DNA from 3 places in the Streptomyces sp. NPDC018964 genome. Region 1 is predicted to be linked to each of the others. Evidence: riboswitches for the same ligand, from Rfam matches in the RefSeq annotation. Region 1 holds a riboswitch; each other region holds the start of a gene.
The links. Region 1 has a riboswitch for cobalamin ahead of ACH5AO_RS12810 (ribonucleoside-diphosphate reductase subunit alpha). Riboswitches for the same ligand answer to the same signal wherever they lie in the genome.
Positions count from the first base shown of each region.

Region 1 (6,230 bases):
CGACGAGTGGGGCCTGGGCGGCCGGTCCTTCGGCACCTGGGTCACCTGGTTCCTGCTCGGCGGCGACCTGTACACCGCGTACACGTTCGTGGCCGTACCGGCGGCGATCTACGCGGCGGGCGCGGCCGGCTTCTTCGCGGTGCCGTACACGATCCTGGTGTACCCGCTGATCTTCACCTTCCTGCCCCGGCTGTGGTCGGTGTCGCACAAGCACGGCTACGTCACGACGTCCGACTTCGTGCGCGGCCGGTTCGGCTCGAAGGGGCTGTCGCTGGCCGTCGCGGTCACCGGCATCCTGGCCACGATGCCGTACATCGCGCTCCAGCTGGTCGGCATCCAGGCCGTGCTGGACGTGATGGGCGTCGGCGGCGGCGAGGACACCAACTGGTTCGTCAAGGACCTGCCGCTGCTGATCGCCTTCGGTGTGCTGGCGGCGTACACGTACTCGTCGGGTCTGCGGGCCCCCGCGCTGATCGCGTTCGTCAAGGACACACTGATCTACATCGTGATCGCCGTGGCGATCATCTACATCCCGATCAAGCTGGGCGGCTTCGACGAGATCTTCGCCTCGGCGAACGAGGCGTTCGCCCAGACCAACCCGGCCACGGGCGCGCCGCGCGGCGCGACGGTACCGGGCGAGGCGGGCCAGTGGACGTACGCCACGCTGGCGCTGGGCTCGGCGCTCGCGCTGTTCATGTACCCGCACTCGATCACGGCGACGCTCTCCTCGCGCAGCCGTGAGGTGATCCGCCGCAACACCACGATCCTGCCGCTGTACTCCCTGATGCTGGGCCTGCTGGCGCTGCTCGGCTTCATGGCGATCGCGGCCGGGGTCAAGGTCAGCAACGGCCAGCTGGCCATCCCGCAGCTGTTCGAGAACATGTTCCCGGACTGGTTCGCGGGCGTGGCGTTCGCGGCGATCGGCATCGGCGCGCTGGTGCCTGCGGCGATCATGTCGATCGCGGCGGCGAACCTGTTCACCCGCAACATCTACAAGGACTTCATCAAGCCGGACGCGACGCCGAAGCAGGAGACCCAGGTCTCCAAGCTGGTGTCCCTGCTGGTGAAGGTGGGCGCGCTGGCCTTCGTCCTGACCATGGACAAGACCGTCGCGATCAACTTCCAGCTGCTCGGCGGCATCTGGATCCTGCAGACCTTCCCGGCGCTGGTGGGCGGCCTGTTCACCCGCTGGTTCCACCGCTGGGCGCTGATCGGCGGCTGGGCGGTCGGCATGGTCTACGGCACGGTCGCCGCGTACGGGGTGGCCTCGCCGACGCAGAAGCACTTCGGCGGGTCGTCGAAGGAGATCCCGGGCATCGGCGAGATCGGTTACATCGGCCTCACCGCGTTCGTGCTCAACGTCCTGGTCACGGTCGTCCTGACCTTCGTCATGAGGGCGCTCAAGGCGCCCGAGGGCATCGACGAGACCAGGCCGCAGGACTACACGGCGGACGCGGGCGACCCCGGTGTCCAGGTGGAGCTCCCGCCGGCCACGGCGGGCAGCGCGCACTGACGCCGTACGTACCGTGAGCGACGGGCCGTCGGAGAAATCCGGCGGCCCGTTGTCGTACCCGTCCGGCACACTCCCCCCATGGACATCGTCATCCGGCCGGTGGAGCCCGGCGAGCACGCGGAACTCGGTGAGATCACCGCACAGGCCTATCTGCTGGACGGGCTGCTCGACTTCGGGGAGAGCGACGCGTACCTGGATGAGCTGCGGGACGTGGGGAAGCGGGCGGCCGCCGCCGAGGTGCTGGTCGCCGTGGCGGACGGGACGGTGCTGGGCGGAGTGACCTTCGTGCCGGGCCCCGGTCCGATGGCCGACATAGCGGGGCCGGGCGAGGCGGAGATCCGGATGCTCGCGGTCGCCCGCGCGGGCCGGGGCAGAGGCGCCGGGGAGGCATTGGTGCGGGCCTGCGTCGACCGGGCGCGGGCCGTCGAGGGCTGCGTGCGGGTCGTGCTGTCGACCCAGCGCACCATGCGTGCCGCCCACCGCATCTACGAGCGGCTCGGTTTCACCCGCAGCCCGGAGCGCGACTGGAACCCCCTGCCGGAGCTGGACGACATCACCCTGCTCACCTACGAGCTGACGCTCTGACACCGCCGCGACACAACATATGGGGTTGGTGGCGGCACCCGGCACAAGATGTATGCTCATGCTCGCTGTCGCCGCAGGGGAATCCGGTGTGAATCCGGAACTGTCCCGCAACGGTGTACCCATGCCCGCGTACGCGTGTGCCTGGGCGTCAGTCCGAGGACCTGCCGACAGCGCACCCGGCCGTCCGGTCGGGTGCGTGGACGTCCGGGCCTCGTGGAATGGGCCGGTGGACGCGACGCCGCGTGCGTTCGTGTGCTGCCCCCTGCGCTCTTCGAGGCCCCGTGCCGAGCGAGGGAGAGCCCCACGTGACCATCGCGCCAGCCGATCCGGCCTCAGCGATCGACGTGACCGAGGAGAGCGGTGGCCCCGGTGCCGCGCTGCTGCGGACCCTGACCGAGCTGACCGCCGACCTGCCCGACGCCGACCCCGGCCGGGTCGCCGCCGCCGCGCTGCGCGGCCGGTCCGCCGCCGCCGACGAGGCGGAGCTGCGGGAGCTGGCCACCGAGGCGGCGGCCGGGCTCATCTCCGAGGACCCGGCCTACTCCCGGCTCGCCGCCCGGCTGCTGACCCTCGGCATCCGCGCCGAGGCCGCCTCGCAGGGCGTCACCTCGTTCACCGGGGCCGTCGCGACCGGACACCGCGAGGGCCTGATCGCCGACCGGACCGCCGCGTTCGTCCGCCTGCACGCGGACCGGCTCGACGCGCTGATCGACACCGGCGCCGACGACCGCTTCGGCTACTTCGGCCTGCGCACCCTGCACAGCCGCTACCTGCTGCGGCACCCGCTCACCCGCAAGGTCGTCGAGACGCCCCAGCACTTCCTGCTGCGGGTCGCCGCCGGCCTCGCCGAGGACGACAGCACGCGCTCGGTGGACGAGGTCGCCGCGCTGTACGGGCTGATGAGCCGCCTGGACTACCTGCCCTCCTCCCCCACCCTGTTCAACTCCGGCACGCGCCACCCGCAGATGTCGTCCTGCTACCTCCTGGACTCCCCCAAGGACGAGCTGGACTCCATCTACGACCGCTACCACCAGGTCGCCCGCCTCTCCAAGCACGCCGGCGGCATCGGCCTGTCGTACTCCCGCATCCGCGCCCGGGGTTCGCTGATCCGCGGCACCAACGGGCACTCCAACGGCATCGTCCCGTTCCTGAAGACGCTGGACGCCTCGGTCGCCGCCGTGAACCAGGGCGGCCGGCGCAAGGGCGCGGCGGCGGTCTACCTGGAGACCTGGCACTCCGACATCGAGGAGTTCCTGGAGCTGCGCGACAACACCGGCGAGGACGCCCGCCGCACGCACAACCTGAACCTCGCGCACTGGGTGCCCGACGAGTTCATGCGCCGGGTGAACGCCGACGCGTCCTGGTCGCTGTTCTCCCCGGCGGACGTGCCGGAGCTGGTCGACCTGTGGGGCGAGGAGTTCGACGCGGCGTACCGGGCCGCCGAGGCGAAGGGCCTGGCGAGGAAGACCCTCCCGGCCCGCGAGCTGTACGGCCGCATGATGCGCACCCTCGCGCAGACCGGCAACGGCTGGATGACCTTCAAGGACGCCGCCAACCGCACGGCGAACCAGACGGCCACGCCGGGCCACGTCGTCCACTCCTCCAACCTGTGCACGGAGATCCTCGAGGTCACCGACGACGGGGAGACCGCGGTCTGCAACCTGGGGTCGGTCAATCTCGGCGCCTTCGTGGACGGTGACGACATCGACTGGGAGCGCCTCGACGAGACCGTCCGCACGGCCGTCACCTTCCTCGACCGGGTGGTGGACATCAACTACTACCCGACCGAGCAGGCGGGCCGCTCCAACGCCCGCTGGCGCCCGGTGGGCCTGGGCGCGATGGGCCTCCAGGACGTGTTCTTCCGGCTGCGGCTGCCCTTCGACTCGCCCGAGGCGAAGGCGCTGTCCACGAGGATCGCCGAGCGGATCATGCTCGCCGCGTACGAGACCTCCGCGGCCCTCGCCGAGCGGAACGGCCCGCTGCCCGCCTGGGAGAAGACCCGTACCGCCCGGGGCGTGCTGCACCCCGACCACTACGACACGGACCTCGCCTGGCCGGAGCGCTGGGCGGCGCTGCGGACGCGGATCGCGGCCACCGGGATGCGCAACTCGCTGCTCCTGGCGATCGCGCCCACCGCCACCATCGCGTCGATCGCGGGCGTGTACGAGTGCATCGAGCCGCAGGTGTCCAACCTGTTCAAGCGCGAGACGCTGTCCGGGGAGTTCCTCCAGGTCAACTCGTACCTGGTGGACGACCTGAAGCGGCTCGGCGTGTGGGACGCGCGCACCCGTGAGGCGCTGCGCGAGGCCAACGGCTCGGTGCAGGACTTCGCCTGGATCCCCGAGGAGGTGCGGCGCCTGTACCGCACCGCCTGGGAGATCCCGCAGCGCGCTCTGATCGACATGGCCGCCGCCCGCACCCCGTTCCTGGACCAGGCGCAGTCGCTCAACCTGTTCCTGGAGACGCCCACCATCGGGAAGCTCTCCTCGATGTACGCGTACGCCTGGAAGCAGGGCCTGAAGACGACGTACTACCTGCGCTCCCGCCCGGCGACCCGGATCGCCCGCGCGGCGGCCCGCACCACCGTCCCCGTCCCGCAGGCGGCCGACCCCGAGGCCGTCGCCTGCTCCCTGGAAAACCCCGAGTCCTGCGAGGCCTGCCAGTGATGACCAGCACCACGAAGAACCTGCTCGACCCGGGCTTCGAGCTGACGCTCCGCCCCATGCGCTACCCCGACTTCTACGAGCGCTACCGGGACGCCATCAAGAACACCTGGCACGTGGAGGAGGTCGACCTCCACTCGGACGTCGCCGATCTCGCGAAGCTCAGCCCCGAGGAGCAGCACCTGATCGGCCGGCTGGTCGCGTTCTTCGCGACGGGCGACTCGATCGTGGCGAACAACCTGGTGCTGACGCTCTACAAGCACATCAACTCCCCGGAGGCGCGGCTGTACCTGTCGCGGCAGCTCTTCGAGGAGGCGGTGCACGTCCAGTTCTACCTGACGCTGCTCGACACCTACCTGCCCGACCCGGACGACCGGGCGGCGGCCTTCGCGGCCGTGGAGAACATCCCGTCCATCCGGGAGAAGGCCGAGTTCTGCTTCAAGTGGATGGACTCGGTGGAGCAGATCGACCGGCTGGAGACGCGGGCGGACCGGCGCCGCTTCCTGCTGAACCTGATCTGCTTCGCCGCGTGCATCGAGGGCCTGTTCTTCTACGGGGCCTTCGCCTACGTCTACTGGTTCCGCGGCCGGGGCCTGCTGCACGGGCTGGCGACCGGCACCAACTGGGTGTTCCGGGACGAGACGATGCACATGTCCTTCGCCTTCGACGTGGTCGACACCGTGCGCAAGGAGGAGCCGGAGCTGTTCGACGAGGAACTCGGGCAGCAGGTCACCGACATGCTGCGCGAGGCGGTCGAGGCGGAGCTGCAGTTCGCGCGGGACCTGTGCGGGGACGGGCTGCCGGGCATGAACACCGAGTCGATGCGTCAGTACCTGGAGTGCGTCGCCGACCAGCGGCTGGTGCGGCTGGGCTTCGCTCCGGTGTACGGCTCGGAGAACCCGTTCTCGTTCATGGAGCTCCAGGGCGTCCAGGAGCTGACGAACTTCTTCGAGCGGCGGCCGTCCGCGTACCAGGTCGCCGTGGAGGGCACGGTCGACCTGGACGAGGACTTCTAGACAGCCGTGCGCCCGGGTGCCGCCCCGCCGTCACGCCGCTCGCGCGGTGCGGTGCGGGGCGGCACCCGTCGCCGGGCGTGCGGCCGCCGGCTCCTCGCGGCGTCCGGCGGCGGCTCGGGCGGCCTGGGCCCGCTCGATCTGCCGGTCGATCCGCCGGTCGCGTGCGATGCCGATCAGGGCGGGCAGGGTCATGAAGAGGAACAGGCCGAGGACGGCCACCATCGAGGTCAGTGCTTGCATCCACGTCGTATCCATGGACACCACTGTCCCGCCCGATGCTCCTTACCGGCAGTGGCAGGACTGCCGCACACCCTCGATTTACTGCCAAGGGTGCGGCACACTGGAGCCATGCTGCAGAACGTGGTCGCCGTCCTCCTCGACGGCGTGAACCCCTTCGAGCTCGGTGTCGTCTGCGAGGTCTTCGGCGTCGACCGCAGCGACGACGGCCTGCCG
Region 1 is NZ_JBIRYZ010000006.1:231,400-237,629, forward strand. It holds gene mctP (monocarboxylate uptake permease MctP) at 1-1,513, shown strand, start outside; gene ACH5AO_RS12805 (GNAT family N-acetyltransferase) at 1,592-2,098, shown strand; cobalamin riboswitch at 2,111-2,282, shown strand; gene ACH5AO_RS12810 (ribonucleoside-diphosphate reductase subunit alpha) at 2,404-4,764, shown strand; gene ACH5AO_RS12815 (ribonucleotide-diphosphate reductase subunit beta) at 4,764-5,777, shown strand; gene ACH5AO_RS12820 (hypothetical protein) at 5,808-6,032, opposite strand; gene ACH5AO_RS12825 (GlxA family transcriptional regulator) at 6,126-6,230, shown strand, end outside.

Region 2 (6,230 bases), on a different contig from region 1:
AGGGGCGCGTCGCCGATCAGGGCGAGGGCGGTGGCGGCGCGCTGGGCGAGGCCGCCGGAGAGTTCGTGGGGATGGCGGTCGAGGTGGTCCGGCGGGAACCCGGCGCGTCCGGCGGCCCGTTCGGCCGCCGCGCGCAGGGCCGCGCGGCCCCGGACGCCGGTGAGCTGGGCGACCGTCTCCTCCATCTGGGAGCGGATGGTGCGCACCGGGGTGAGGTGGGCGGCGGGGCTCTGCGGGATGAGGCCGATCCTGCGGCCCCGCACGGTGCGGGCGAGGGTGCGTTCACCGGCGGTCAGCAGGTCCAGGTCGCCGAGGTGGGCGTGGCCCGCCGTCTGCGCGTTGGCGGGGAGCAGGCCGAGGAGGGCGGAGGCGAGGACGGACTTGCCGCAGCCGCTCTCGCCGATCAGGGCGAGGCATTCGCCGGGCGCCACGTCGAAGCGGGCGTCCGTGACGGCGGCGATCCGGCGGCCGCCCGGCAGCAGGAAGCGCACGGAGAGGCCGCGTACCGACAGCACGGGGGGTCGCTCGGTCGTCGCGGCGCCGGTGGACGGCGGAGGGAGGCTCTCGGCCGTCGCCGCATGCGGCGACGGTACGGCAGGTCGCTCGGTCGTCACAGCGTCAGCTCCGATCGGCGGCGGGGGTTGATCCGCTCCCGCCAGACACCGGCGAGGCCGGCGATGGCGAGGGTCGGGATGATCAGGAACAGGCCGGGGAAGAGGGTCGGCCACCACTGTCCGGCGAGCAGGGAGCCGCGGGCGCCCTGGATGAGGGTGCCGAGGCTGGCGGTGTGGGCGGGCAGGCCGAGGCCGAGGAAGGACAGGGCCGACTCGTGCCACATGGCGTGCGGCACCATGAGGACGGCGGCGAGACCGGCCTGGGGCAGCACACCGGGCAGCAGGTGCCGGACGACGACCCGCCACCGGGAGGCGCCGCCGGAGACGGCCGCGTCGATGTACGGGCGGGAGCGCAGCGAGAGGACCTCGGCGCGGACGATGCGGGCGGTGGACAGCCAGTGGGTGAGGCCGACGGAGACCACCACCGGCCAGACGCCCGGCCGGAACATGGCGACGATGAAGACGCCGAGCAGCAGGTGCGGTACGGAGGAGAAGGTGTCGACCAGGCGCATGACCGCGCGGTCGGTCCAGCCGCCGAGCGCGCCGGCGGCGGCGCCGACGGCGGTGCCGATCACGGTGGCGGTGAGCGCGGCCACCACGCCCACGAGCAGGGAGACCCGGAGCCCGTACACGCAGCGCAGCAGCAGGTCGCGGCCCACGTCGTCGGTGCCGAAGGGGTGGGACCAGGACGGTGGCAGGAGTTTGGCGGCGAGGTCGACGGCCTGCTGGTCGAGCCGGACCAGCGGGGGGACGAGGAGCACCGCGAGGACGGTCACGGCGACGAGTCCGGCGGAGACGTACAGCCGCAGGGTGTGGGTGGAACGGCGGGCGGTGCCGTGTTCCCGCCACACCGTCTTCGTCACGGTGGTGGTGTCAGCGGCCATGGGGGTTGCCTCCATGGGGGTCACGTCCATGGGTGGCACGTCCATGGGAGTCACATCTCATTCAGCTTCACCCTCGGGTCGATCAGTCCGTAGAGCAGGTCGGCGAGGAGGTTCCCGGCGAGGACGGCGGCGGTGGCGAGGGTGGTCAGCGCGGCGAGGAGCGGGAAGTCCACGGAGGTGGCCGCCTCCACGGTGGCCGCGGCGATGCCCGGCCAGCTGAACACCGTCTCCACCAGCAGGGCGCCGGTGATGAGTTCGGGGACGCGGGAGCCGATCAGGGTGAGGACGGGCAGCAGTCCGGAGCGCAGGGCGTGGCCGAGCAGGACGGTGCGTTCGCTCAGGCCGCGGGCGCGGGCGCCGCGCACGGGGTCCTCCGCGAGGGCGTCGCCGACGCCCTGTCGGACGTAGAGGGTGAACCAGGGCAGCTGGGAGACGGCGAGGACGCCGGCGGGCAGCACCAGGTGGCTCGTGACCTGGCCGAAGGTGACCTGTTCGCTTCCGGTGTCGGTGAGGCCGCCGGCCGGGAGGACGTCCAGCTCGAGGGCGAACAGCCAGACGGCGAGCAGGGCGATCCAGAAGACCGGGGCGGCCTCCAGGGCGTACGCGAGGGAGGTGACCGTACGGTCGAGGAGCGAGCCGGGGCGGCGGGCGGCGAGCACGCCGAGCACGGTGCCGAGCAGCACGGCGACGGCGAACGCGACGGCGCACAGCAGGGCCGACCAGACCAGGCGTTCGCCGATGACCTCGGCGACGGGCTGGCGCATGACGGTGGACTGGCCGAGGTCGCCGCCGAACGCGGAGGTCAGCCAGTCCCACCAGCGGGCGGTGAACGGCCGGTCCACGCCGAGGTTCTCGCGCAGCCGGTCCAGGGTCTCCTGGTCGGCGCCTAGCGCGGCGGTACCGGCGTACGCCTTGACGGGGTCGAAGGGGGAGGCGGCGGCGACGGCGAACACGCCGAAGGTGACGACCAGCAGCACGGGCACGGCGAACAGGGCCCGCCGTGCCGTGAGCCGGGTCATCTCTCCCCAGGGGAGGGTGGTCATGCGGCGGGCTGCCAGTCCTCGACGTTCCACCAGGGGCCGCTGGCGAAGCCGTGCTCGTGGGGTTCGGTCTGGGTGGTGAGGTCCTTCCAGCGGTCGGCGAGGACGTACATGTGGTCGATGTGGGTGAGGAAGGTGTAGCCGGGGTTCTTCACCAGTTCGCGCTGGAGGGTGTCGTAGGCGGCCTCGCGGTCCTTCGGGTCCTGGCCGCGGCGGCCGGTGTCGAGGGCCTCGTCGACGGCCGGGTTGTCGTAGAGGGCCATGTTGTTGAAGCCGTCGCCGGCGAGGGAGGAGTGCAGGAGCGTGTAGAGGCCGAAGTCGGGGTCGCCGGTGCTGCCGAAGCCGGCGAGGACGGCGTCGTGCTTCATCCGGGGTTCGATGACCTCCCAGGTGGCGCTCTCCACCTTGACGTCGATGCCGGCCTTCTTGGCGTCGGAGGCGTAGGCGAGGGCGTGGTCCTGGCGGACCTTGTCGCCGGAGGGGTAGTAGAGGGTGAAGCGGGCGGGGCGGCCGTCCTTGGCGCGGATGCCGTCCTTTCCGGTCTTCCAGCCGGCCTCGTCGAGGATGCCCTTGGCCTTGCCGAGGTCCTGGGGGCGTTCGACGTCCTCGGCGAACCAGGGGTCGTCGACGGGCAGCGGACCGTAGGCGGGGCGGCCGGCGCCGTCGAGGATCTTGTCGACCATGGTCTCGCGGTCCACGGCGAGGTCCAGGGCGCGGCGGATCGCGGTGTCGCCGGCGACGGGGTTGCCGGTGGGGAGGGTGACGGCGCGGAAGTCGTACGACGTCGCCTTGTACGTCTTCTTCCCGTCGTCGTCCTTGAAGGTGGCGGCCAGGTTGGGCGGGAGGGTCGCGCCGTCGAGGTCGCCGGAGCGCAGCCGGGTGGCGCGGACGTCGTCGTCGGCGATGATCGCCATGGTGAGCTTTTTCACCTTCGGGGCGCCGCCCCAGTAGTCCGGATTGGCCTTGAAGGTGAGCTTCTCGCCCTTGCTCCAGCCGGTGAGGACGTACGGTCCGGTGCCGACCGGCTTGGTGTTGAACGGGCCGGTGTTGGGGTCCTGCTCGCCCGCTATGTGCTCGGGGACGATGGGCAGCACGGTGCGGGCGGCGAAGGCCGCGTAGGGGTAGTCGAGGGTGAAGACGACCTTGTCGTCGCCGTCGGCCCGGACGTCCTTGACGGCGTCCAGTTCGCTCTTGGCGGTGTTGTTGGTCTTCTCGTCCAGCACGGTGTCGTACGTGAAGACCACGTCGTCGGCGGTGAGCGGCTCGCCGTCGCTGAACTTCACGCCGTCGCGCAGGGTGTAGGTGTAGGTGCGGCCGCCGTCGGTGATCTCGGGGAGCGCCTTCGCCAGGGCCGGCTTCAGCCTCATGTCGGCGTCGCGGGCGAGGAGTCCGTCGAAGATCTTGGAGTTGCCGTCCTTGCCGTAGCCGAGCAGCGGGCTGAGGGTGTCCGGTTCGGACGGGACCCCGATCACGACGGAATCCGCGGACGCCCCGCCGTCCGCGCCGCCGTCGCCCGGCGCCGAGCAGGCGGCGACCGCACCGGCCATCGCGAGCGCGGCGGCGGTACCCCGTATTCGTCGGGTCGTCATCGAACCTCACATTCCTTATGCCTGAAAATCGTTGTTGCATATTAATTGCAGCAAGGTACTGCCCAGGACACCGGCCCCTCACTCCCCCGCCCCCGGCAGGGGGTGCCGCTCGTGTCAAGTGCGCAGGTGCGCGCCAGGGCGTGAGCCGCCGGGCGCCGTCCGCGCGCCCCCGGTGGCCGCTTGTCACCGGACCGGAACGGGCACTACTGTCACCACGCCTTGGTGACGGGAAATCGGTGCGATACCGGTGCGGCCCTCGCCACTGTGATCGGGAAGTCCGGCTCCAGTCCTCATGGACGGCCACTGGGTCCCTCGGGACCCGGGAAGGCGGAGCACGGGCGGTGGTACCCGTCAGCCAGGAGACCGGCCAAGGCGCGTCAACCATCCACGAGGTGCTGGAGAGGGTCTGCTGAGCCATGCACATAGCCGAGGGTTTTCTGCCACCGGCGCACGCGGTCGCCTGGGGCGTCGCGTCGGCGCCGTTCGTCGTCCACGGAGCCCGGTCGCTCGTCCGTGAGGTACGGGAACATCCCGAGAGCACCCTGCTGATGGGCGCGTCGGGAGCGTTCACGTTCGTCCTGTCCGCACTGAAACTGCCGTCCGTCACCGGGAGTTGCTCCCACCCCACCGGCACGGGGCTCGGCGCGATCCTGTTCCGGCCGCCGGTCATGGCGGTGCTGGGCACCATCACCCTGCTGTTCCAGGCGCTGCTGCTCGCCCACGGCGGGCTGACCACGCTGGGCGCCAACGTCTTCTCGATGGCGGTCGTCGGCCCCTGGGCCGGGTACGGGGTCTACCGGCTGCTGCGCCGGTACGACGTGCCGCTGATGGTGACGGTGTTCTGCGGCGCGTTCGTCGCCGACCTGTCGACGTACTGCGTGACGAGCGTGCAGCTGGCGCTCGCCTTCCCCGACCCGGGGAGCGGATTCTGGGGCGCGCTGGGCAAGTTCGGCTCCATCTTCGCCGTGACGCAGATCCCGCTCGCGGTGAGCGAGGGGCTGCTGACCGTGCTGGTGATGCGCATGCTGGTGCAGTCGAGCAAGGGCGAGCTGACGCGGCTCGGGGTGCTGGTGACGTCGGCGGCCGGGCGGAAGACGGCGAAGTCGTCCGACTCGGCGGAGGCGGTGGCCCGATGAGCCGCAACGCGAAGATCAACACGCTGCTGCTGGCGCTCGTCGCCGCGCTCGCCGTGCTCCCGCTGGTGTTCGGACTCGGCGACCACAAGGAGGAGCCCTTCGCCGGCGCGGACGCCGAGGCGGAGACGGCGATCACCGAGATCGACCCGGACTACGAGCCGTGGTTCTCACCCCTGTACGAACCGCCGTCCGGGGAGATCGAGTCGGCGCTGTTCGCCCTCCAGGCGGCGATCGGCGCGGGCGTCCTCGCGTACTACTTCGGAGTACGGCGCGGGCGGCGTCAGGGGGAGGCGCGGGCGCTGGAGCGACTGCGGACGGAGACGAACGCGGACACGGACGCGGACGCCGAGGCCGGGGCCGTCTCCGAACGGCGACGGGTCTGACGGCACGTGCTGCCGATCGACGCGGCGGCGCACGGCAGCCGCTGGCGCCACCGCCATCCCGTGGACAAGGCCGTGCTGGGACTGGGCCTCACCGTGCTCGCGATCTCGCTGCCGCCCTGGCCGGGCGCGGCCCTGGTGCTGGTGACGGCGCTCGCGGTGCTGCTCGGCCCGGCAGGGGTGCCGGGCCGGCGGCTGTGGCGGGCGTACCGGGTGCCGCTGGGCTTCTGCGTCACCGGGGCGCTGACGCTGCTGGTGCGGGTGGGCGGACCGGGCGGATTCGTCTCCTGGGCCGAGGACGGGCCGCCGCGCGCCGGTGAGTTGATGCTGCGCACGTCGGCGGCCTCGCTGGGCGTGCTGCTGTTCGCCTTCACCACGCCCATGTCGGATCTGCTGCCGCGCCTGGTGCGGGCCGGGGTGCCGGCCCCGCTCGTGGACGTGGCGCTGGTGACGTACCGGATGAGCTTCCTGCTGCTGGACTCGGTGCGCCGCGTCGGCCAGGCGCAGGCGGCCCGGCTCGGGCACACCAGCCGGGCGGCGACGTGGCGTTCGCTGGGCGGGCTCGGCGCGACCGCGTTCGTCCGGTC
Region 2 is NZ_JBIRYZ010000005.1:61,584-67,813, forward strand. It holds gene ACH5AO_RS10120 (ABC transporter ATP-binding protein) at 1-515, opposite strand, end outside; gene ACH5AO_RS10125 (ABC transporter permease) at 611-1,498, opposite strand; gene ACH5AO_RS10130 (ABC transporter permease) at 1,549-2,517, opposite strand; gene ACH5AO_RS10135 (ABC transporter substrate-binding protein) at 2,538-4,127, opposite strand; cobalamin riboswitch at 4,331-4,514, shown strand; gene ACH5AO_RS10140 (energy-coupling factor ABC transporter permease) at 4,544-5,263, shown strand; gene ACH5AO_RS10145 (energy-coupling factor ABC transporter substrate-binding protein) at 5,260-5,646, shown strand; gene cbiQ (cobalt ECF transporter T component CbiQ) at 5,653-6,230, shown strand, end outside.
Region 2: linked by a shared signal. The riboswitch ahead of ACH5AO_RS10140 (energy-coupling factor ABC transporter permease) and the one ahead of ACH5AO_RS12810 (ribonucleoside-diphosphate reductase subunit alpha) in region 1 are both predicted to bind cobalamin.

Region 3 (6,230 bases), on a different contig from region 1:
ATCACGGCGGTGACGGCGGCGGCCGTCGCTCTGGCAGTGCGCACGTTCTCCAGTGTCATGGCGGAACGTGTACCCGGCCAGTGGGCACCGTACGGTGGGGCGGTGCCCGGCGTCTCCCGGCCGTGGGACGCCGTCACGCGGGCGTGGGGTCCTGGGGTGGGCGGGGGGTCTCCTGGGGTGGGTGGGATTTTCGCCCCCGCCGCCCTTTCCCGCCCTTTCCCTTCCCCGGGGGCCGCGCCCCCGGACTCCCGTCGGCCCTGCGCGTGCCTCGCCCTCGAGCGTCGGACGGGCTCAGCGCTGCCCGTACCCCCGCAGCCGTTCCCCCACCTCCGTCAGCTGCTCCGGGGTCAGCAGGTGCGGGGAGAGGCCCGGGACGGATGACGCGGTCAGCCAGAGGCGGCACATCCACTCCAGCTGGGCCGTGCGGTCGTAGGCCTGGTCGAGGGTCGTGCCGTGGGTGACGGTGCCGTGGTTCCGCAGGAGGCAGCCGGTGCGGCCGTCGAGGGCGCGGAGCATGTTCTCGGCCAGTTCGTCCGTGCCGTACGTCGCGTAGCGGGCGACCCGGACGGGTCCGCCGAGGGCCGCGGCCATGTAGTGGATCAGCGGCAGCTCGTCGAGGAGCGTGGAGACGGCCGTCGCGTGCACGGCGTGCGTGTGCACGACGGCCCGCGCGCCGGTGGTCCGGTAGACGGCCAGGTGCATGGGCAGCTCGCTGGTGGGGACGAGCGTGCCGAGGACCTGCCGGCCGGTGAGGTCGACGCCCGTCACGTCGTCCGGCGTCAGCCGGTCGTACGGCACTCCCGACGGTGTGACCAGGACGGTCTCGCCGACCCGTACCGAGACGTTGCCGGAGGTGCCGACGACGAGCCCGTCTGCCACGGTCCGGCGCGCGGTGTCGACGAGGTCCGCCCAGGCGCGCGCCTCCTCCTCGCCCACACGTCTCCCCCGCGGATCTCCCGCGTCCCGGGCGCCGACCCCGGCGCCCCCCGCTTCCCGCCCGTCCCGTCGCCGCTCAGCCATGCCGCGATCCTGCCAGGCGACTGCCCGGACCGGGGCGCCGCAGGCCGGAAGCCGACCCTCCGTAAGGGTGCGTACCGGCACATACATCCCTTCGGGTCCTCTTGGCCGGAGATCGTCAGCCGTTCAACGATCTTCCAGTGACGTCCGGGGCCTCTCGTGCGCCACGTCGCCGCTCCGGGGGAGACACGGCCCGCGATCACACGTCGTCGCCCCGCCTCCGCGTCCGCCGCCCGGCGATCCGCACGACCGCCCACCGGCGGAACACCCGCACCGGGAACAGCCGCGCCTTCGCCGCCGACCACGCCCCGTGGCTCGCCCGGTACGGCGCGTCGGACCCCGGCCCGCCGCCCACCGGCCGGTCGACGTGGACCCTCCGGCAACACGCCAACGGCGGCGGCGCGCTTCCGGGTGACCAGGATCCCCTCAACGGCTCACCCGACCGGCTGAAAAGGTTCGCCCGGGGCGCCTGAAGGCCCGCGCCGCGGGGCCTTTCGTACGGCACGGCGGACACGGCGGCGGCTGCGCCATCCGGCGGAGCGCCAGCCCCCTCTTACGGTCACCGCGATGCCCGTTCCAGTTCATCTTCCGTTCACCCTGGTTACCTACGTTCGACCAGTCAATGACCTCGAACGAATGCCTGGGTAAATGGAAAGCTTCTCGCTGATCCTCGCGATTGTGGTGGTGACCGCACTCGCGTTCGATTTCACGAACGGTTTCCACGACACCGCGAACGCGATGGCGACGACCATTTCGACCGGTGCACTCAAGCCCAAGGTCGCGGTGGCCATGTCCGCCGTGCTGAACCTTGTGGGCGCCTTCCTGTCGGTGGAGGTCGCCAACACGATCTCCAAAGGACTCGTCGACGAGTCCGGCATCCGTCCCGAGGTCATCTTCGCCGCGTTGGTCGGCGCGATCCTCTGGAACCTCCTGACCTGGCTGGTCGGTCTGCCGTCCAGCTCCTCGCACGCCCTCATGGGCGGTCTGATCGGCGCCACCGTCGCCTCCGCCGGCATCGGCGCGGTGCACGGCGACGTCCTCGTCACCAAGGTCCTGATCCCCGCGATCGCCGCCCCGCTGGTGGCCGGAATCGCCGCGATGTTCGCCACCCGGCTGACCTACCGCCTGGGCCGGAAGACCGAGGCCAACGCCTCCGCGAAGGGCTACCGCGCCGGACAGATCGCCTCCGCCGGCCTGGTCTCCCTGGCCCACGGCACCAACGACGCCCAGAAGACGATGGGCATCATCACCCTCGCCCTGGTCGCCGGCGGCGCCGTCGCCCCCGACTCCGACCCGCCGCTGTGGGTCATCCTCTCCGCGGGCGCCGCCATCGCGATGGGCACCTACCTCGGCGGCTGGCGCATCATCCGCACCATGGGCAAGGGCCTGACCGACCTCCAGCCGCAGCAGGGCTTCGCCGCCCAGACCAGCGCCGCGACGGTCATCCTGGCCTCCTCGCACCTCGGCTTCTCCCTCTCCACCACGCATTCCGTTTCCGGTTCCGTGATGGGCGCCGGCCTGGGCCGCAAGGGCGGTGTCGTCCGCTGGTCGACGGCCACCCGGATGTTCGTCGCCTGGGGCCTGACCCTGCCGGCCGCGGCCCTGGTCGCGGCGCTCGCCGAGTGGGTCTGCGGCTTCGGCGACCTGGGCACCGCCCTCGTGGCCGTCTTCCTGATCGCCTCCAGCGCCGCGATCTGGAAGATCTCCCGGCGCGAGGTCGTCGACCACACCAACGTCAACGACCACGACGGGGCCGACCAGGAGCCGGCCGGTGTGGTGACCACGGCCATGGCCGCCGTCACCCCGCCCCCGGCGGGCGCCGTGACCGAGAACCTCTCGGCCACCATCCCGGCCCCGGCCCCCACCGACCCGACGACCCCGACGGCCCCACCGGCCGCGACCGCCGTCTGACCGCGCCCCGGTACGAAGGAAAAGGAACACCATGAAGATCGACTGGGCGGCCCTCGGTTCCGTCTTCGGCGTCAGCCTCGTGGTCACCGTGGCCCTGGTGGGTCTGTTCACCCTCGGCATCAACGGCCTGTCCCGCCGCGAGCGGGCCGCCGCGCAGGGCCAGTCCGCGGCCCTGGCGGTCACCGGCGCCTACGCCTGCTTCGCGGCGTGCGCGGCGGCGGTGGGATACGGGATCTACCTGATCATGGCCTGATCACGGCCTGATCACCGATCGTCTCCGTCCGGCGGGCGGTGCGGGAGCCCCGGCCCCCGCACCGCCCGCTCGCGTATGCGCGCGTCCACCCGCGGTTCACCCACCGGGGCCCCTCTGTGGGCCTGAGCACACTTCAGCCTCGCAGGTCAACGGCAAGTTGACGGCCCTTCCGGGGCCGTGGTGGACTGCCTCAGCCACTACGGCGGCAGGAGAGGAAGCCGGTGCGATTCCGGCGCGGTCCCGCCACTGTCACCGGGGTAGACACCCCGGGAGCCAGGAACTCTCACCGCCGGTCTCGTCGAACCAGGGCGTGGACACCCTGAGTGAGGACATAACGCCATGCGCGGCTGCCTGCCGAGGTCGATCAGCGACGCTCCGCCCCTTCCCGGGGCCTTCCCCTCCGGATCCTCGGCCGGCTGACCCATGGGTGCCGATCGCGTGTTCGCGTACGGCGCCGCCGCCGGCCTCCTCGGCGACCTGCTGTTCGGCGATCCCCGCCGAGGGCATCCGGTCGCCGCTTTCGGGCGGGCCGCGGCCGCCGTGGAACGGGTGCTGTGGCGGGACGACCGGGGCCGGGGCGCGGTGCACACCGCCGTGTGCGTCGGCGGGACCGTCGCGCTGGGCGCCCTCGCCGCCCGCTGCGTACGCTCCTCCCCCGCCGCCTCCACGGCCCTGACCGCCGTCGCCACCTGGGCCGTCGTCGGCGGCACCTCGCTGGCCCGGGAGGCCCGCGCCGTCGGGCGGGCGCTGGAGGCCGGGGACGTCGAGGCGGCCCGGGCCCGGCTGCCGCACCTGTGCGGCCGGGACCCGCAGGCGCTGGACGCCGACGGGATCGCCCGCGCGGTGGTCGAGTCCGTCGCCGAGAACACCTCCGACGCCGTGGTGGGCGCGCTGGTGTGGGGTGCCGTCGCCGGGGTGCCGGGCCTCCTCGGGTTCCGGGCCGTCAACACCCTCGACGCGATGGTCGGCCACAAGTCCCCCCGCCACCTCCGCTACGGCTGGGCCTCCGCCCGCCTCGACGACGTCGCCGGCTGGCCGGGGGCGCGGCTGACCGCCGTACTCGCCGCGCTCGCGGGACCGGACCCGCGCGGGGCCGTACGGGCGTGGCGCGCGGACGCGGCGAAGCACCCCAGCCCCAACGCCGGGCCCGTCGAGGCGTCCTTCGCGGGCGCGCTCGGCGTACGCCTCGGCGGGACCCTCTCCTACGGCGGGCGGGTCGAGCACCGGCCCGTACTCAACGGCGGCGGACGTGCGGTCGCCGTGTCCGACATCGACCGGGCGGTACGGCTCTCGCGGCGGGTCGGCTGGCTCGCGCTCGGCGCCGGCGTCCTCGCGCGGAGCGTCATGAAGGGACGTGCATCGTGAGCGGTGGGGGGCTGCTGGTCGCCGGGACCACCTCGGACGCCGGCAAGAGCGTGGTGACCGCCGGGATCTGCCGGTGGCTGGTGCGGCAGGGTGTGAAGGTCGCGCCGTTCAAGGCGCAGAACATGTCGCTGAACTCGTTCGTGACCCGGGAGGGCGCCGAGATCGGGCGGGCGCAGGCCATGCAGGCCCAGGCCTGCCGCGTCGAGCCGACCGCGCTGATGAACCCGGTGCTGCTCAAGCCGGGCGGCGAACGGTCCAGCCAGGTGGTGCTGCTGGGCAAGCCGGTCGGGGAGATGAGCGCCCGCGGGTACCACGGCGGACGGCAGCAGCGACTCCTCGGCACCGTGCTGGACTGTCTGGAGCGGTTGCGGGGCACGTATGACGCGGTGATCTGTGAGGGAGCCGGCAGCCCGGCCGAGATCAACCTGCGGCGCACCGACATCGTGAACATGGGGATCGCCCGGGGTGCGGGGCTTCCGGTCCTCGTGGTGGGCGACATCGACCGGGGCGGCGTCTTCGCGTCCTTCTTCGGCACCGTCGCGCTGCTCTCCCCCGAGGACCAGCGGCTGGTCGCCGGGTTCCTGGTGAACAAGTTCCGGGGCGACGTCTCGCTCCTGGAACCGGGCCTGGACATGCTGCGCGGTCTGACCGGGCGGCGGACGTACGGCGTGCTGCCCTTCCGGCACGGGCTCGGCATCGACGAGGAGGACGGGATGGGGGTCCCCCCGCTCGAGCGAAGCCGAGAGCGGGGGAGGGTGTCGCTGCGCGGCACCGTGCGGGAGTCCGTGGTCGCCGCGCCGGTCGGCGAGGACGTGCTGCGGGTCGCGGTGTGCGCGGTGCCGCTGATGTCCAACTTCACCGACGTGGACGCGCTCGCCGCCGAACCGGGCGTCGTGGTGCGGTTCGTGGACCGTCCCGAGGAACTGGCCGACGCCGACCTCGTGGTCGTACCGGGGACGCGCGGCACCGTACGGGCGCTGGAGTGGCTGCGGCAGCGCGGGCTGGCGGACGCGCTGAAGCGGCGGGCCGTCGAGGGACGGCCCGTGCTGGGGATCTGCGGCGGCTTCCAGGTCCTCGGCGAGCACATCGAGGACGACGTCGAGAGCCGGCGGGGGCGGGTCGACGGGCTCGGCGTGCTGCCCGTACGGGTGCGGTTCGCCCGCGAGAAGACCCTCACCCGGCCCGCGGGGGAAGCCCTCGGGGAGCCCGTCGAGGGGTACGAGATCCATCACGGGGTCGCCGAAGTCCTCGGAGGCGCCCCCTTCCTGGACGGCTGCCGGGTCGGACAGACCTGGGGCACGCACTGGCACGGCTCACTGGAGTCGGACGGTTTCCGGCGGGCCTTCCTGCGCGAGGTGGCCGCCGCCGCGGGCCGCCGCTTCGTGCCAGCCCCCGACACCTCGTTCGCCGCGCTGCGCGAGGAGCAGCTCGACCGGCTCGGCGACCTGATCGAACAGCACGCGGACACGGACGCGCTGTGGCGGCTCATCGAGTCCGGCGCGCCGCAAGGACTGCCCTTCATTCCACCGGGAGCGCCCGCATGAGCACTGTGTTGTTGTTGTCGACCGCCGACACGGACCTGCTGGCGGCCCGTGCCTCCGGCGCCTCCTACCGGATCGGCAACCCGACCCGCGTGGACGTCGCGGACGAGCTGCCCGCGCTGCTGGACGGGGCGGACCTCGCC
Region 3 is NZ_JBIRYZ010000021.1:57,242-63,471, forward strand. It holds gene ACH5AO_RS28025 (alpha/beta hydrolase) at 1-44, opposite strand, end outside; gene ACH5AO_RS28030 (class II aldolase/adducin family protein) at 292-1,020, opposite strand; gene ACH5AO_RS28035 (anion permease) at 1,666-2,928, shown strand; gene ACH5AO_RS28040 (hypothetical protein) at 2,960-3,181, shown strand; cobalamin riboswitch at 3,346-3,484, shown strand; gene ACH5AO_RS28045 (cobalamin biosynthesis protein) at 3,605-4,546, shown strand; gene ACH5AO_RS28050 (cobyric acid synthase) at 4,543-6,090, shown strand; gene cobN (cobaltochelatase subunit CobN) at 6,087-6,230, shown strand, end outside.
Region 3: linked by a shared signal. The riboswitch ahead of ACH5AO_RS28045 (cobalamin biosynthesis protein) and the one ahead of ACH5AO_RS12810 (ribonucleoside-diphosphate reductase subunit alpha) in region 1 are both predicted to bind cobalamin.